One region of the Pseudomonas sp. Pdm06 genome, then DNA from elsewhere that is predicted to be linked to it. Evidence: predicted binding sites of a transcription regulator. Region 1 holds the regulator's gene; the other holds the start of a gene.
What was found. The regulator FliA, encoded in region 1, starts transcription of late flagellar genes. The targets are predictions, from matches to a motif close to CTAAAGTTTNNNNNNNNNNNGCCGNTAA.

Region 1 (7,729 bases):
GGCGCGGTTCTCGGTGCTGCTGCGCGTCAGGAAACCGTCGACCCGACGGGCCAGCTCCCGAAACTCTTCAGCACCGACTTCGCGACGCATGAACCGGCCCCAGTCGGTGCTCAAGGCCTGGGCCTCTTCGCTCAGGCCATTGACCAGCGGCGTTGCGCTTTCCACCAGGTCCATGGTGCGGTTGGCCGCGGCTTCGGTCAGCTTGACCACATACCCCAGGCGCTCGGTGGCGTCGGTGATCTGTGAGACTTCCTCGGCCTGCGGCATATGCGGGTCGATCTGGAAATTGACAATCGCACTGTGCAGTTCACGCGTGAGCTTGCCCACTTCCTGATACAGACCGCGGTCACGGGTCTGGTTGAGCTCATGGATCATTTGAACCGCATCGCCAAAGCGACCTTTCTCAAGGCTGTCGACCAGTTCGCGGGCATGTTTTTTCAGGGTCGATTCGAAATCGCCCATTGAAGATTCGTTGTCCATAGCTCCCCCGTGGCGCCGTTAACCGATGCGTTCGAAGATTTTTTCGATCTTCTCTTTCAACGCCTGGGCCGTGAAGGGTTTGACCACATAGCCGTTCACACCGGCCTGGGCCGCTTCGATGATCTGCTCGCGCTTGGCTTCGGCAGTGACCATCAACACCGGGAGATGCTTGAGTTTTTCGTCGGCACGCACCTGGCGCAGCAGGTCGATACCGGTCATGCCTGGCATGTTCCAGTCGGTGACCAGAAAATCGAAGTTGCCACTGTGCAACATCGGGAGCGCAGTGGTCCCGTCATCTGCTTCGGCCGTGTTGGTGAACCCAAGGTCACGCAACAGGTTTTTAATGATCCGCCGCATCGTTGAGAAGTCATCAACGATGAGGATTTTCATGTTCTTGTCCAATTCGACCTCCAAGCAGTCTTAAACGCGCCCAGCACCTGGACGCGCCATTTCAATCAATCCGGCACAACACTCGACAACGGTCTGGAGCACAACGGATGGAGACTGGCACAGCACCTGCCAGGCCAGCCTCGTCGCAGTGTCCCCACACTGCCTGTCAACGCGCTCGCCACTCCCCCAAACGCCCCCGCAAACGGGCCGCGCACTGGCTGTGTAACTGGCTGACCCGCGATTCGCTGACCCCCAGGACCTCACCGATTTCCTTGAGGTTCAGCTCTTCGTCGTAGTACAGCGCCAAGACCAGCCGCTCACGCTCCGGCAAATTGGCAATCGCATCCGCCAGCGCACTCTGGAAACGTTCATCTTCCAGGTCACGCGACGGCTCCATGTGAGCACTCGCGTTATCCTCGTGCAGCCCTTCGTGTTCGCCGTCCTGCAACAGGTCGTCGAAACTGAACAGGCGGCTGCCCAAGGTATCGTTCAAAATCCCGTAATAATCGTCGAGACTCAACTGGAGTTCGGCCGCAACTTCGTGATCTTTAGCGTCACGCCCGGTTTTAGCTTCAATTGCCCGAATCGCGTCACTGACCATGCGGGTATTGCGGTGCACCGAACGCGGCGCCCAATCGCCCTTGCGGACCTCATCGAGCATCGCCCCGCGAATGCGGATACCGGCATAGGTCTCGAAACTGGCACCTTTGCTGGCGTCGTATTTGTTCGACACTTCAAGCAGGCCGATCATGCCGGCCTGGATCAAGTCCTCGACCTGGACACTGGCCGGCAACCGCGCCAGCAAGTGGTAGGCAATACGCTTGACCAGTGGCGCATAACGCTCGATCAATTCGTACTGGGCGTCCCGTGCCGATTTTTTGTAGAGATGGTTGTAACCGCTGGCTGTCATAGCACGGGCCCTGCTGTTTGTTGCACAAGACGCTCGACGAAAAATTCCAGATGCCCGCGGGGGTTGGCCGGCAGTGGCCAGGTATCGACCTTCTGGGCGATCGCCTTGAACGCCAGCGCGCATTTGGAACGTGGAAAAGCTTCATAAACGGCGCGTTGCTTCTGGACGGCCTTGCGTACGCTTTCGTCGTACGGCACGGCGCCGACGTATTGTAGGGCGACGTCCAGGAAGCGATCGGTGACCTTGGTCAACTTGGCGAACAGGTTGCGCCCTTCCTGCGGGCTCTGGGCCATATTGGCCAGGACGCGGAAGCGGTTCATGCCATAGTCGCGGTTCAGCAGTTTGATCAGGGCGTAGGCGTCGGTGATGGACGTCGGTTCGTCGCAGACCACCAGCAGCACTTCCTGGGCGGCGCGGACGAAACTGACGACCGAGTCGCCGATGCCGGCCGCGGTGTCGATCACCAGCACATCGAGGTTGTCGCCGATGTCGCTGAAGGCCTGGATCAGGCCCGCGTGCTGGGCCGGGGTCAGGTGAACCATGCTCTGGGTGCCGGAGGCAGCCGGCACGATGCGAATCCCGCCAGGTCCCTGCAACAGCACGTCGCGCAGTTCGCAACGGCCCTCGATCACGTCCGCCAGGGTGCGTTTGGGGGTAAGTCCCAGCAGCACGTCGACGTTCGCCAGGCCCAGGTCGGCGTCCAGCAGCATGACCCGTCGGCCAAGCTCTGCCAGAGCCAGGGACAAGTTCACTGACACGTTAGTCTTCCCGACGCCACCTTTGCCGCCGGTCACCGCGATCACCTGTACGGGATGCATGCTGCCCATGTTCGTTCTTTACCTTGTCTTCTTAGACGGAGGCCACATTACTGGCTGCGCGTTCGCATAAGGAACAATGCATGGCAGACCATCGATGTAGGTACAAAAAATATTCATGATTACCTCAGCCGACCTGCTTGGTCGGGCTGTGGTAGATGTCAGCGAACATGTCAGCCATGGCTTCTTCGCTGGGTTCTTCCTGCATTTGCACACTCACGGCACGGCTGACCAGTTGATGACGGCGCGGCAGATGCAAATCATCCGGGATCCGCGGCCCATCGGTCAGGTAGGCCACCGGCAGTTCATGACCGATCGCCAGGCTCAACACCTCGCCCAGGCTTGCCGTTTCGTCCAGCTTAGTCAGGATGCAGCCAGCCAGTCCGCAGCGTTTGTAGCTGTGGTATGCGGCGGTTAGAACCTGTTTCTGGCTGGTGGTTGCCAACACGAGATAATTTTTTGACTTGATACCGCGTCCGGCCAGGCTTTCGAGCTGCATGCGCAGGGCCGGATCGCTGGCTTGCAGGCCGGCGGTATCGATCAGCACGACGCGCTTGCGCAGCAGCGGCTCCAGCGCCTGGGCCAGGGATTGGCCCGGATCCACATGGGTCACCGACACATTGAGGATCCGGCCCAAGGTCTTGAGTTGTTCCTGGGCACCGATGCGGAAACTGTCCATGCTCACCAGGGCGATGCTCTGGGCGCCGTATTTGAGTACGTAGCGGGCGGCGAGCTTGGCCAGGGTGGTGGTCTTGCCCATGCCGGCAGGACCGACCATGGCAATCACCCCGCCCTCCTCTAGCGGCTCGACTTCCGGCGTGGCGATCATCCGCGCCAGGTGCGCCAGCAACATGCGCCAGGCCTGGCGAGGCTCTTCGATACCATTGATCAGCGCCAGCAGGTCCCGGGATAACGGGCCGGACAAGCCGATGCGTTGCAGGCGACGCCACAGGTTGGCCTGGGCCGGACGGCTGCCTTGCAGTTGGTTCCAGGCCAGGGAGCCGAGTTGGACTTCCATCAGCTCGCGCAGGCTGTTGAGCTCGAAGCGCATCGAGTCCAGGGCGCGCGGGTCGAGACCGCGGGCAGGCGCGGCGGGTGCCGGCTCCGGACGACGCGGTTCGGCCTGGGCCTGCTCGATCAGCGGCTCGGCAGCAGTCAACGGCAGGCCGGCGGTCAGCGGCTGACCGGCGAACAATTGACGATTGGTGCCCGCGGCACCCTCGCCTTCGCTGCTGCGCAGGCTCAGTTCGGCCTGGGCGCTGGCGATGCGCGACTGGGTCTTGCGCAGCTCGTCTTCGAGTTCCATGTTCGGAACCCGCGGGGCCAGCGCAGACAGTTTGTAATCCAGGGCCGCCGTCAGCTCGACACCGCCGGCGATACGACGGTTGCCAATGATGGCTGCTTCAGCGCCCAGCTCGTCACGAACCAGTTTCATGGCCTGACGCATGTCGGCGGCGAAAAAACGCTTCACTTGCATAAACCACTACCTCAGCCGTTGGGCCCTACTGTCGCAACGATGGTCACTTGCTTGTTGTCCGGTATTTCCTGGTACGCCAGCACATGCAGCCCCGGGACCGCGAGGCGACCGAATCGCGAGAGCATCGCGCGAATCGGACCGGCCACCAGCAGGATCACCGGTTGGCCTTGCATCTCCTGCCGCTGGGCTGCTTCGATCAGCGAACGCTGCAGCTTCTCGGCCATGCTTGGCTCCAGCAGAACACCCTCTTCCGAGCCTTGTCCTGCCTTCTGCAGACTATTGAGCAATATCTGTTCCAACCTTGGCTCCAAGGTGATCACAGGCAGCTCAGACTCAGTGCCTACAATGCTTTGGACGATTGCGCGGGACACGCCGACCCGAACCGCAGCCACCAAGGCGGCGGTATCTTGACTCTTGGAGGCGTTGTTGGCGATGGCCTCGGCGATACTGCGTATGTCGCGCACAGGCACTTGTTCGGCCAGCAGCGCCTGCAGCACCTTGAGCAACTGCGACAACGAAACCACGCCCGGCACCAGCTCTTCAGCCAGCTTCGGCGAGCCTTTGGCCAGTACTTGCAGGAGTTGCTGGACTTCTTCGTGGCCGATCAGCTCGCTGGAGTGCTTGTACAGGATCTGGTTCAAGTGGGTCGCCACCACGGTACTGGCGTCCACCACGGTATAACCGAGGGACTGGGCCTGGGCCCGCTGACTGATTTCGATCCACACCGCTTCCAGGCCGAAAGCCGGATCCTTGGCGGTGATGCCGTTGAGGCTGCCATAGACCTGGCCCGGGTTGATCGCCAATTCGCGGTCGGGGTAGATCTCGGCTTCGGCCAGGATCACCCCCATCAACGTCAGGCGATAGGCGCTCGGCGCCAGGTCGAGGTTGTCGCGGATATGCACGGTGGGCATCAGGAAGCCCAGGTCCTGGGAGAGCTTCTTGCGCACCCCCTTGATCCGCGCCAGCAACTGACCACCCTGGTTACGATCGACCAAGGGAATCAGGCGATAGCCGACTTCCAGGCCGATCATGTCGATCGGGGTCACATCATCCCAGCCCAGTTCCTTGGTTTCCATGGCGCGGGCCGGCGACGGCAGCAGTTCCTGCTGGCGCTTGACCTCTTGCAGGGCCTGGACCTTCTGCACGTTCTGCTTCTTCCAGAACAGGTAGGCGCCACCGGCCGCCAGGGCAGCCATGGTCAGGAAGGAAAAGTGCGGCATGCCAGGCACCAGGCCCATCACCGCCATCAGGCCTGCGGCAACGGCCAGGGCCTTGGGCGAGGCAAACATCTGCCGGCCGATCTGCTTGCCCATATCTTCAGAGCCCGAAGCACGGGTCACCATGATCGCGGCCGCTGTGGATAACAACAGTGATGGCAATTGCGCCACCAAACCGTCACCAATGGTCAACAAGGCGTAAACCCTGCCGGCGTCGCCAAACGACATGTTGTGCTGGAAGATGCCGACAGCCATGCCGCCGATCAGGTTGATGAACAGAATCAGCAGGCCGGCGATGGCGTCACCGCGCACGAATTTGCTGGCACCGTCCATGGAACCGTAGAACTCGGCTTCCTGGGCCACTTCCAGGCGACGCAGCTTGGCCTGGCTCTGGTCGATCAGGCCGGCGTTGAGGTCGGCGTCGATCGCCATCTGCTTGCCGGGCATCGCATCGAGGGTGAAACGCGCGCTCACCTCGGAAATCCGCCCGGCGCCCTTGGTCACCACGACGAAGTTGATGATCATCAAGATGGCGAAGACCACGATACCGACCACGTAGTTACCGCCGATCACCACCTCACCGAAGGCCTGGATCACCTTACCGGCGGCGGCGTGCCCGTCCTGGCCGTGGAGCATCACCACGCGGGTGGACGCCACGTTCAGCGCCAGGCGCAGCAGCGTGGCCACCAGCAGGATGGTCGGGAAGACGGCGAAATCCAGTGGCCGCAGGGCGTAGACGCACACCAGCAGCACGACGATCGACAGGGCGATGTTGAACGTGAAGAACACGTCCAGCAGGAACGGCGGCACCGGCAGCATCATCATGGCAAGCATGACCAGCAGCAACAGCGGCACGCCCAGATTACCCCGACTGAGGTCTACGACATTGCTGCGCGCAGTGCTGAATAACTGTGAGCGATCCACCGATTTTCCCCGTTCCTGTGAAGCAAACTTTTGACGCCCGGAGGGGGCGCAGACGGGGTATTGCAAGAAGCCTTCCAACTTGCAGCCAACATTCGCAACAGCATGCATTCAGCCGGGTTCAACTCACCGGTTGGTCACTGCGCTGTCAATATCTGCTGCGGTGTGACCGGGCCGAAATCCAGTTTCCAGCCCCTGACATAACGCGTCCCCCTGTACATTTGCTGACCATCGACTTCAACCCGGTCTTCGCTCGTGTACGTGAACACCACCATCGAAGACGGCGCCTTGATGTCCGCCCCAGGTTGTCCAGGAACGTTTATCTCGTGGCCCTCCATCACATTCAGCGCCCATTGGAACCGAATGATCGGGAGATCCGCGATCGTGATGAGCCGTTGGGGGTCCTCCCATCGAAAATCCGTACGCGCGGCCAGCCTCAATTTACCGTCAAGGATCTGGAAAATCGGTTTGTGATAACGCTGCTCCATGACCCCACTCGACCACCCGTCAAAATAGCTGTCAGGACCGGTAAAAACCCGGAACAGCGCCTCGTTACTAGCAATCTTGCCGGCCTGATCGGCGAAGTAATCGTAGGAGATGTGGTAGGCCAGCCCGTCCAGTTCGGGTCGGATGGCATTGATCTCACCCTCCAGGTAATTCGGCACATACTTGTTTGCCGCGTCCTTGAAGCGGGCAAAATCGAGCGCCAGGTCAAAGGTGAACGCACAAGCGATAGCCCGCTCGCCGGCATTGGCCTCGACCACACCCAACACGAAGCTCAGCTCCATGCCTCCAAGATTTTTGTATTCGCGCGTTGTCATGTCATACCCCTGGGTTGAGTGAGCCACCAAGCGCATTACATGGGCAGGGAGAATGGCTGTCTACTGTCAGGACTGACAGGTACAGGGATACCAGGCGCTCGTCAGGTGTCGCGGCGCAAATCCGGCGGGATCGGCAGGTCCTTGAGCGGTTCGGGGCGCTTGCCCTTGCCCGCGCGGTGCTGGCGGATCTGGTAGACGTAGGCCAATACCTGGGCCACGGCCAGGTACAGGCCTCCAGGAATTTCCTGGTCGAGTTCGGTGGAGTAGTAAATCGATCGCGCCAGCGCCGGGGACTCGAGCAGCATCACTTCATTGGCCACGGCGATCTCACGGATCTTCAGCGCCAGGAAGTCGCTGCCCTTGGCCAGCAACACGGGAGCGTTGCCTTTTTCGGGGTCGTACTTGAGGGCGACGGCATAGTGAGTCGGGTTGGTGATGACCACATCGGCGTCGGGGATTGCCGCCATCATCCGCCGCTGGGAGACCTCGCGCTGCAATTGACGGATACGCTGCTTGACCTCCGGCTTGCCCTCCGCGTCCTTGTGCTCGTCGCGCACTTCCTGCTTGGTCATCATCAGCTTCTGCTTGCTCTGATACAGCTGGATCGGCACGTCGATGGCGGCGATCAGGATCAGGCCGCACGCCATCCACAACGTACTCCAGCCCACCAACTGCACGCTGTGGATAATCGCCTGCTC
Region 2 (7,729 bases), on a different contig from region 1:
GTGGCACGATGCCGACCCCCTGCATGCTTTCGAATACGAAGCCATGCTGGAAATCTGGGATGTTGCCGATCATCTGCCGCGTGTCGAGGCCGCAGCCGCCACCGCCACTCCAGCGCCCAGGCCCCGGTCGCGCTGGAGCCGGTTGGCTGTCGCTGCCGCAGTGTTCGTCGTCGGCCTGCCCCTGGCCGCCTACACCGGCTGGAACCTGGACTGGATCGCCAATTCCTACCAGCGGTTCGAAGCCGGAACGAGCGTGCGCCATATCACCCTGAGCGACGGCAGCCAGGTGGAACTCAACCTGGGTAGCGAGCTGACCTTCGCCAACTACAAGAACGAGCGCCGGGTCACCCTGGAAAAGGGCGAGGCGTTTTTTGACGTCAGCCATGACAAACAGCATCCGTTTGTCGTGCGCGCGGGCCAAGGCCAGGTGCGTGTGACCGGTACTCGCTTCAACGTCTGGATGTACCAGGACCAGGTGTGGGTCACGCTGGTGGAAGGCTCGGTCAGGGTCACCAGCAACCAGGCGCTCACCCGTAACGGCCTGCAACTTTCGCCGGGCATGCAGGCGAGCTACAAGGCGGGCGATCATCAGCCCCAAGTCCGCGAAACGCCCCCGAACGACAGCTCGCTGGCATGGCGCAACGGCAAGCTGGTACTGGATGACCTCGCCCTGAGCGATGCACTGCCGTTGATCAACCGCTACCTCGAGCGTCCCGTCATGCTCGCTGACAACAGCACCGGCGGCCTGCGTGTCGGCGGTGTCTACAATATCAGCGAAGTACAGAACCTCGTGGCTTCATTGCCCAAAGTCCTGCCGGTCTACCTGACCCAGAACAAGGACGGCAACCCGGTGCTCAATTCCATCGGGCAGCGGCCGGTCCAATAACTGAAAGTCTCCCTGTGGGAGCAAAGCTTGCTCGCGATAGCGGTGGATAGATCTGCCTCGATCTGGAATGTACCGCCCTCATCGCGAGCAAGCTCGCTCCCACATTGGACGTGTGGGCAGCCCCCCCCTGTGGGAGCGAGCTTGCTCGCGATGACGCCTGCAAGCACAACAGCGGTTACTGCGTCGCCACCCTGCCCGCCTCATCACGCTCACGGATAATCACGGCCTGATAATGCGGATCGGCCTTGATCTGCTGTTCGGTGAAAGGCAGCACACTCCACTGCTTCTGCGAAAACGCCTGGGTCTGGTCGGCCGAATACGGTGAAGCGGGGTCGCTGGAAATGGAGAACGCCAACAATCCCTGGGCTTGCGGACCTTTACCGTCAAATGTCACCACTTGCAGGTAGCTGGTACCGCTGACCACCTCCCGCTTGCCGTTCGCTCCCGGCACGCTCTGGATCGCGTTATAAATGCCCAACTCCCCGGGGCCGCCGTGGATCGGCGTCTGTCGGCTGCCGCTGCTGGCCACCTGGACGTCCTGCCATCGGCTGTCCTTGGACAACCCCGCAACCTTCACCGCCTCCACCGAAGCCAGCATGGCCTCGCGCACAGCCTTGAACACCGGCGGTCGCTCGATCGCCAGGCCGCGGGGGGTGCGTTGCGGGTCTTTGGGATCGAACGCAACACGCCATGAATCCGGCACCGCCTGCAGCCGCTCCATGATCTGCTGGAAATACACAAACCCCAGACCGCTGTTCAGGCCGGCCTTGCGATCCCAGGCCTTGATGCTGGCACAGGCCTCGGCCAATGCCGGCGCATCGCCCCCCAGATCACCGGTGCAAACGCCGAGCAGGTCCGGCATCACCTGGTCAGCCAGGTAAACCTGATCGTCCATGACCATGCGCTGCAAATCCTCCACCTTCACCGGCCCATCCTTGGCCAACTGGCCCACCCGCTCCAGCGCAAAACGCGCCCGCAGACCCAGCGGCTGGCCTTGCTGGCTGATCACCGGGGAATAACCGGACAACGGCTGCGCAGGGTTGACCATCCAGGCCGAATCGTTGGAGTTCTGCACGTAATCGCGGCGCAGCAACTGCGGAAGCTTGTCGGCGGCATAAATGCCTTTTTGCACTGCGTTGGAATCGCTGCCCCAGGCACATTCGCTGCGGCTGCCATCCAGCACGATCAGCTGCAATCCGGCCCTGGGATCGCTGCACCGGGCCAGCTTGTCGGCGTCGACGTTCGGCACCACCGACACGTTCATGTAGAGGCTTTGCCCCTGGTCGTCCACCGCCAGGGTATTGACCCAGGGAATGCCTTGGATCTCATGGACAGCGTCCTGCAAATCCTTGAGGGTGACGGCCTTGTTCATGGCGTACCACTGGGCCAGCACGCGATCGTTTTCCAGGTTCGCGTCCCGCAGGCTATAGGCGAACTGGTTATCCCAGTCCAGCCGGCCGGGCCATTGCACGATCGGGCCGAACTGCGAGCCATAGACCACGCGGGAAACCGTCTGCACCTGGCCGTCGGGTTGCTTGATGTCCACCGCGACCGTCTGCTGGCTCATCGGCACGGATTTGCCATCGAGCAGGTAGCGGGTCGGATCTTTCGGGTCGAGCTGCAGCCGGTACAGGGTGAAATGCTTGGAACTGTCGACGGTGTGGGTCCAGGCCAGGTGCTGGCTGAAACCGATGTTGATCATCGGCAGGCCTGGCAGCGCCGCGCCCATGACGTCCAGCTTGCCGGGAATGGTCAGGTGCATCTGGTAGAAACGCATGCCGCCCACCCACGGAAAATGCGGGTTCGCCAGCAGCATCCCACGACCGTTGAACGAACGCTCACTGCCGATGGCCAGGGCATTGCTGCCGCGTTCCAGGGCAAAACGCTGCTGCCGGGTCGCGGCGGCGGCGAAACCGGCGACCGGGGCGTGCGCGCGTGCCGTCGCCTGGGGCGGTTGTGCGCCAGCCAGGGCTTCGGCGAACTGGCCGACGCCGCCTTCCACCAACAACCGACGGGTCAATTTGACCAGGTCCAGCGCAGTGATCGGCCGCACCCAATCGCTGGCGCATTGCTCGGGCAAGCCCTTGGCCTTGCGCTCGGCCAACGCGCGGTTGTAACCCGCCGCATAACCTTCGACCAGTTGTTGCACTTGAGGCGTCTGGGCCTGCCAGAAACCGGAGACCGCTTGCGGCGTGTTGAGCCAGCTGAAAAACAGATCGCTGACGCGGTTCTGCCGCTGCTCGACCGTGACCTGCTCGGGCCCGAAATAACGCGAGCGCTGGGCATTGACCGTGACGATCTCATTGGCCAGCAGGCACAGATTGTCCTGGGCGTAGGCATACCCGATGCCATAACCCAGACCACGCTCGTCCTGAGCCCGGATATGTGGCACGCCAAAACGGGTGCGACGGATCTCGGCACTGGCCTGTTGCCCATCGTCCTGTGCACTGACCACGGGGCTGAGCCCGAGGGCGATCCCTAGAAAAGCACCTGCAAGGCCAACCCTCGATAACTGCCCGGACATTCTCACGTTCACTCCTGATGAAAACTGCAGAAACCAGGACGGCTACCGGTGCGCCAGTAGACAAGCACTCGGCCCGCCTGGGAAATCACACGCCGTGTGCTGAACCGGAATGTGCCTACCTTGAAAACGAACCGGATGAAAAAAAATTAATGGCCGGACGCCGTTTGAATACGGGGGTTTGACGAAGCAGGGGCAATTTTTTCACATCACCGCCCTCATGATTGCGCATCCTCGTTCGTCCTATAACAGGAGAGTATTCGTGACCTTTTCTGATCTGGCTGGTAAGGAGTTTCTGCATGCGTAACGCGCAACTGCCCATGGAGGGCAAGCCAAGGCCGACCGGCGTCTCGCTGAGCGCCACCCACCGTGAATTCGAGAGGCCGCCAGAGCGCGGCGGCAATGACCACATCAGGCGCCTGCTCAAGAGCTTCGGGCTCAGGACCAGCCTGATTCGCCTCAAAGTCATCGACGCGTTGCTCAAGGCCGCCCACGAAAACCGCTGCCTGGGCGTGCGTGGTGTGCACAGCCAGTTATTGGGGCTGGACATTCCGTTGTCCTTTCTCAGCGTGCGCGAGGTGCTGAAGCGCCTGTGCAGCGAGGGCGTCGTGACCCTCAACCCCGATAAAAGCTACCGCCTGCACCCCAGCGCGATGGCCGTGCTCGAGGCCGAGGAATGAAGGCGGCGTTCAGGGCTTGACCTTGCGCCGCATCACGCCATTGATCACCACCACGATGACCGCCACGGCAATGGCGATGTATTGAAACAGCTGCTCGCTGATCATGCCCTTGCCCTGCATCCAGGACAGCCCGAGCATGATTGCCAGGACGACGAGGACGATCAGAATCGAGTATTTCAAACGTTGCGAATGAGTCATTGCCAATTTCCTGAATGTATCCGTTCTGTATCCGAAGGCTTGCCGATCCATACCTCATCTACCGGAATGACGACTCACCGACGGGGCCCTATGGTACAGCCGAAGGCGCGTCTTCGTGCAATCCGCTCGTTTTATCCCTTGGCTACCGACACCTAAAGCTGCGTCCCCCCAGGCCGATATATACGGAACTGCCCATTCGCCAGTTCCAGAAAATCGCCTTCGTGCAAGGATTCCTCGTATGCCCTCACTCCGAACGATCCAGGCTCGCTATACCCTGTTTCTGGTTATTTTCATGCTGGTGTTGTCCCTCCTGACCGTGGTGGGCATCAGTTACCTGGTCGCGCCCAAGCTGCGCCAGACGGAAGAGCAAGTGGCACTTAACCGCATCGCCGAGGTTGCCGAGCAGATCCAGGGCGAACTGAACAAGGTGCAGGCGCAGCAACGCAGCATTACCCAGACCATCCCGCTGCTCGACAGCGATGCCATCGACAAAGTGTTGCCGGGGCTGGTGGACCAGTACGGCGAGCTGAAAGTCTTCGGCGGCGGGATCTGGCCCTTGCCCAACCAGCGGGCCGAGGGACGCAGCAAATTCAGCACATTCTGGCACCGCGACGCGTCCGGCAAACTGGTGGTCAATACCTTCTGGAACAGTGACGCCGCGCCCAACTATTACGAACAACCCTGGCACAAGGGCGGCATGGCCACCCCACCGGGCAAATGCGCCTGGGCCGCGGCCTATAAAGACGACGCCAGCGCCGAACCACGCACCAACTGCGCCATGGCCATCCAGAAAAACGGCGTGCCTTACGGCGTTTCCACCATCGACGTGACCCTGGGCTTCTTCAATGAGCTGGTGGCACGCAAGGAAGCCGACCTGAGCGCCGAGATGCTGATCGTCGAAGGCGACGGCAAGATCATCAGCAACAGTTCGCGCATCAGTGGGCCGATCGTGCTGAAGAACATCAGCGAACTGGCGGCCACCTCGCCATTCGCCGCCCAGGTCAAGGCGGGCCTGGCCAAACGCGACCAGCCGCTGCAACGTGTGGAGTTCGACAACAAGGGCGAGGCCAGTACCTTCTTTATGCGCCCGATCGAAGGTTCGCCGTGGTTCCTTGCCACCGCATTGCCGACCCGCCTGATCACGGCCCAGCGCGATGATGTACTGAGCACACTGAGCCTGCTGCAGATCCCGATGGTGATCCTGCTGGTCTTGATGCAGCTTTACGCGATCCGCCAGTTGACCCATCGCATGAAGGTTCTCAAAGGCAACATCGACGCCTTGTCCACTGGCGATGCCGACCTGACCCGACGCATCACCATCCGGGCCGAGGATGAACTGGGGGCGATCGGGCACTCGGTCAACCGCTTCATCGCTTACCTGCAAGGCATGATCGGTGAAGTCACCCAGGCCACCGGCGCCATGGCGTCGAGCCTGGGCGATCTGCAGCGGACCTCGGCCCACACCAGCGAAATCCTGATGCGCCACGCCTCGGAAACCGACCAGACCGTGACCGCCATCACCCAAATGAGCTCCACGGCTGAAAGCGTCGCGCAAAACGCGGCCGAGACCGCGGCGTTCACCCAACGCGCCAACGAGCATGCCGATCGCTCCCGCGTGGTGGTCGGTGAGGCCTCCAACAGTGTGGTGGCCTTGATCGATGAAGTGGCCAGCGCCACCCGCAAGGTCGAGAGCATGCAACAGGACGCTCAGCGCATCACCGAGATCCTCGGTGTGATCGGCGCCATCGCCGGGCAGACCAACCTGCTGGCGCTCAACGCCGCCATTGAAGCCGCCCGGGCCGGCGAGCAAGGCCGTGGTTTTGCCGTGGTGGCCGACGAAGTCCGCGCCCTCGCCGCCCGCACCCAGGCCAGCACCTCGGAAATCAACGAAATGCTGACCCGCCTGACCCAAGGCGTGAGTTCGTCGGTCTCGGCCATGGAAAACACCCAGGCCAGTTGCCAGTCGGCCGCCGACGCGACCTCCCGCGTCAACTCGGGCCTGGACGAAATGGCCGGCTCGGTCAGCCAGATCAACAGCCTGAGCACCCAGATCGCCACGGCCGCCGAGCAACAAAGCGCGGTGACCGAGGAGATCAATCGCAGCATGGTGCAAATCCGCCACATGGTGGAGGAACTGGTGGAAAGTGGCCTGGCCAGCGAAACCAACACCCGGCAACTGCTGGAAGCCAACACACGGGTGAATGCGATCATGGGTCGGTTCAAGGTTCGCTAAAACCTCACCCTCCCCCTGTGGGAGTTGAGTTTCTGTGGGAGTTGAGCTTGCTCGCGATGCAGGCGACTCGGGGTCAAATTGCTACCGAGGCGCTGCTATCGCGGGCAAGCCTTGCTCCCACAAGGCCTTTCCCCCACAAAGCCTCGCTCCCACAGGACTGTATTCGCCCTCCCAACCTGACAATTCTGTAATCCCCGCCTCAGCCCCCTGTCAGCTCGTGCTCGCTACTCTGTTATCCTTGCGCCAAACCGTTCGACACGAGACCTCCTTCATGGCCAATCCCCTGCACCTGCTCGCCTTGAGCGCCCTGTTCATGACCACCCTGGCCCAGGCCGCCGAACCGGTCACCATCGATGTGCACCGTGACGCCAATTGCGGCTGCTGCAAAAAGTGGATCTCGCATTTGCAAGAAAACGGCTTCAAGGTCAACGACCATGTCGAAGCCGACATGGGTTCGGTCAAGCAACGCCTGGGCGTGGCGCCAAACCTGCGCTCCTGCCACACCGCCGAAATCAACGGCAAATTCGTCGAGGGCCATGTCCCGGCCGACCAGGTACTGGCGCTGAGCAAGCGCGATGACTTGCTCGGTGTGGCCGCACCGGGCATGCCCATGGGCTCGCCCGGCATGGAAATGGACGGCATGAGCGACGCTTATCAAGTGATCGGCCTGAAAAAAGACGGGACCCAAACCGTAGTGGCGGATTACCCGGCCCACTGATGGGCCAAGCCTATATCGGCTTGTTCTTGGCAGCATTTGGCGCGGCGACCTTGCTGCCGCTGCAATCGGAGGCCTTGTTGGTCGGCCTGTTGCTCAGCGAGCACTATGCTGTCTGGCTGTTGCTGGGGGTCGCCACGCTCGGCAACGTCCTGGGTTCGCTGGTGAACTGGTGGCTGGGCACGCGCCTGGAACACTTCAAGGACCGGCGCTGGTTTCCGGTCAGCCCGACACACCTGGACAAGGCGCGCGTGCATTACCAGCGCTTCGGCCGCTGGTCGCTGCTGCTCAGTTGGTTGCCGATCATCGGCGATCCGTTGACCCTGGTGGCCGGGGTGATGGGTGAGCCATGGCGCCGCTTCCTGCTGATCGTGACCGTTGCCAAAGGCTTGCGCTATGGCGTTCTCGCCCTGGCCACGCTGGGCTGGATGGGTTGAACATTCGGGCCGTTCGGTTGCCTGTGGTTAATGTCGCCATAATCGGATCGCGCCAGGAT

Region 2: IB266_RS03630 (methyl-accepting chemotaxis protein) is a predicted target of FliA. The motif match lies at 4,438-4,465, and genes of this name have one in related genera.

The regions. Positions count from the first base shown of each region.
Region 1 covers NZ_JACVAH010000001.1:76,966-84,694, reverse strand. Annotated here, with positions in the region: gene IB266_RS00350 (protein phosphatase CheZ) at 1-480, opposite strand, end outside; gene IB266_RS00345 (chemotaxis response regulator CheY) at 499-870, opposite strand; gene fliA (RNA polymerase sigma factor FliA) at 1,037-1,780, opposite strand; gene fleN (flagellar synthesis regulator FleN) at 1,777-2,607, opposite strand; gene flhF (flagellar biosynthesis protein FlhF) at 2,723-4,072, opposite strand; gene flhA (flagellar biosynthesis protein FlhA) at 4,084-6,213, opposite strand; gene IB266_RS00320 (hypothetical protein) at 6,348-7,031, opposite strand; gene flhB (flagellar biosynthesis protein FlhB) at 7,133-7,729, opposite strand, start outside.
Region 2 covers NZ_JACVAH010000002.1:91,016-98,744, reverse strand. Annotated here, with positions in the region: gene IB266_RS03650 (FecR family protein) at 1-886, shown strand, start outside; gene IB266_RS03645 (acylase) at 1,062-3,410, opposite strand; gene IB266_RS03640 (hypothetical protein) at 3,707-4,087, shown strand; gene IB266_RS03635 (hypothetical protein) at 4,097-4,285, opposite strand; gene IB266_RS03630 (methyl-accepting chemotaxis protein) at 4,524-6,518, shown strand; gene IB266_RS03625 (DUF411 domain-containing protein) at 6,790-7,236, shown strand; gene IB266_RS03620 (YqaA family protein) at 7,236-7,670, shown strand.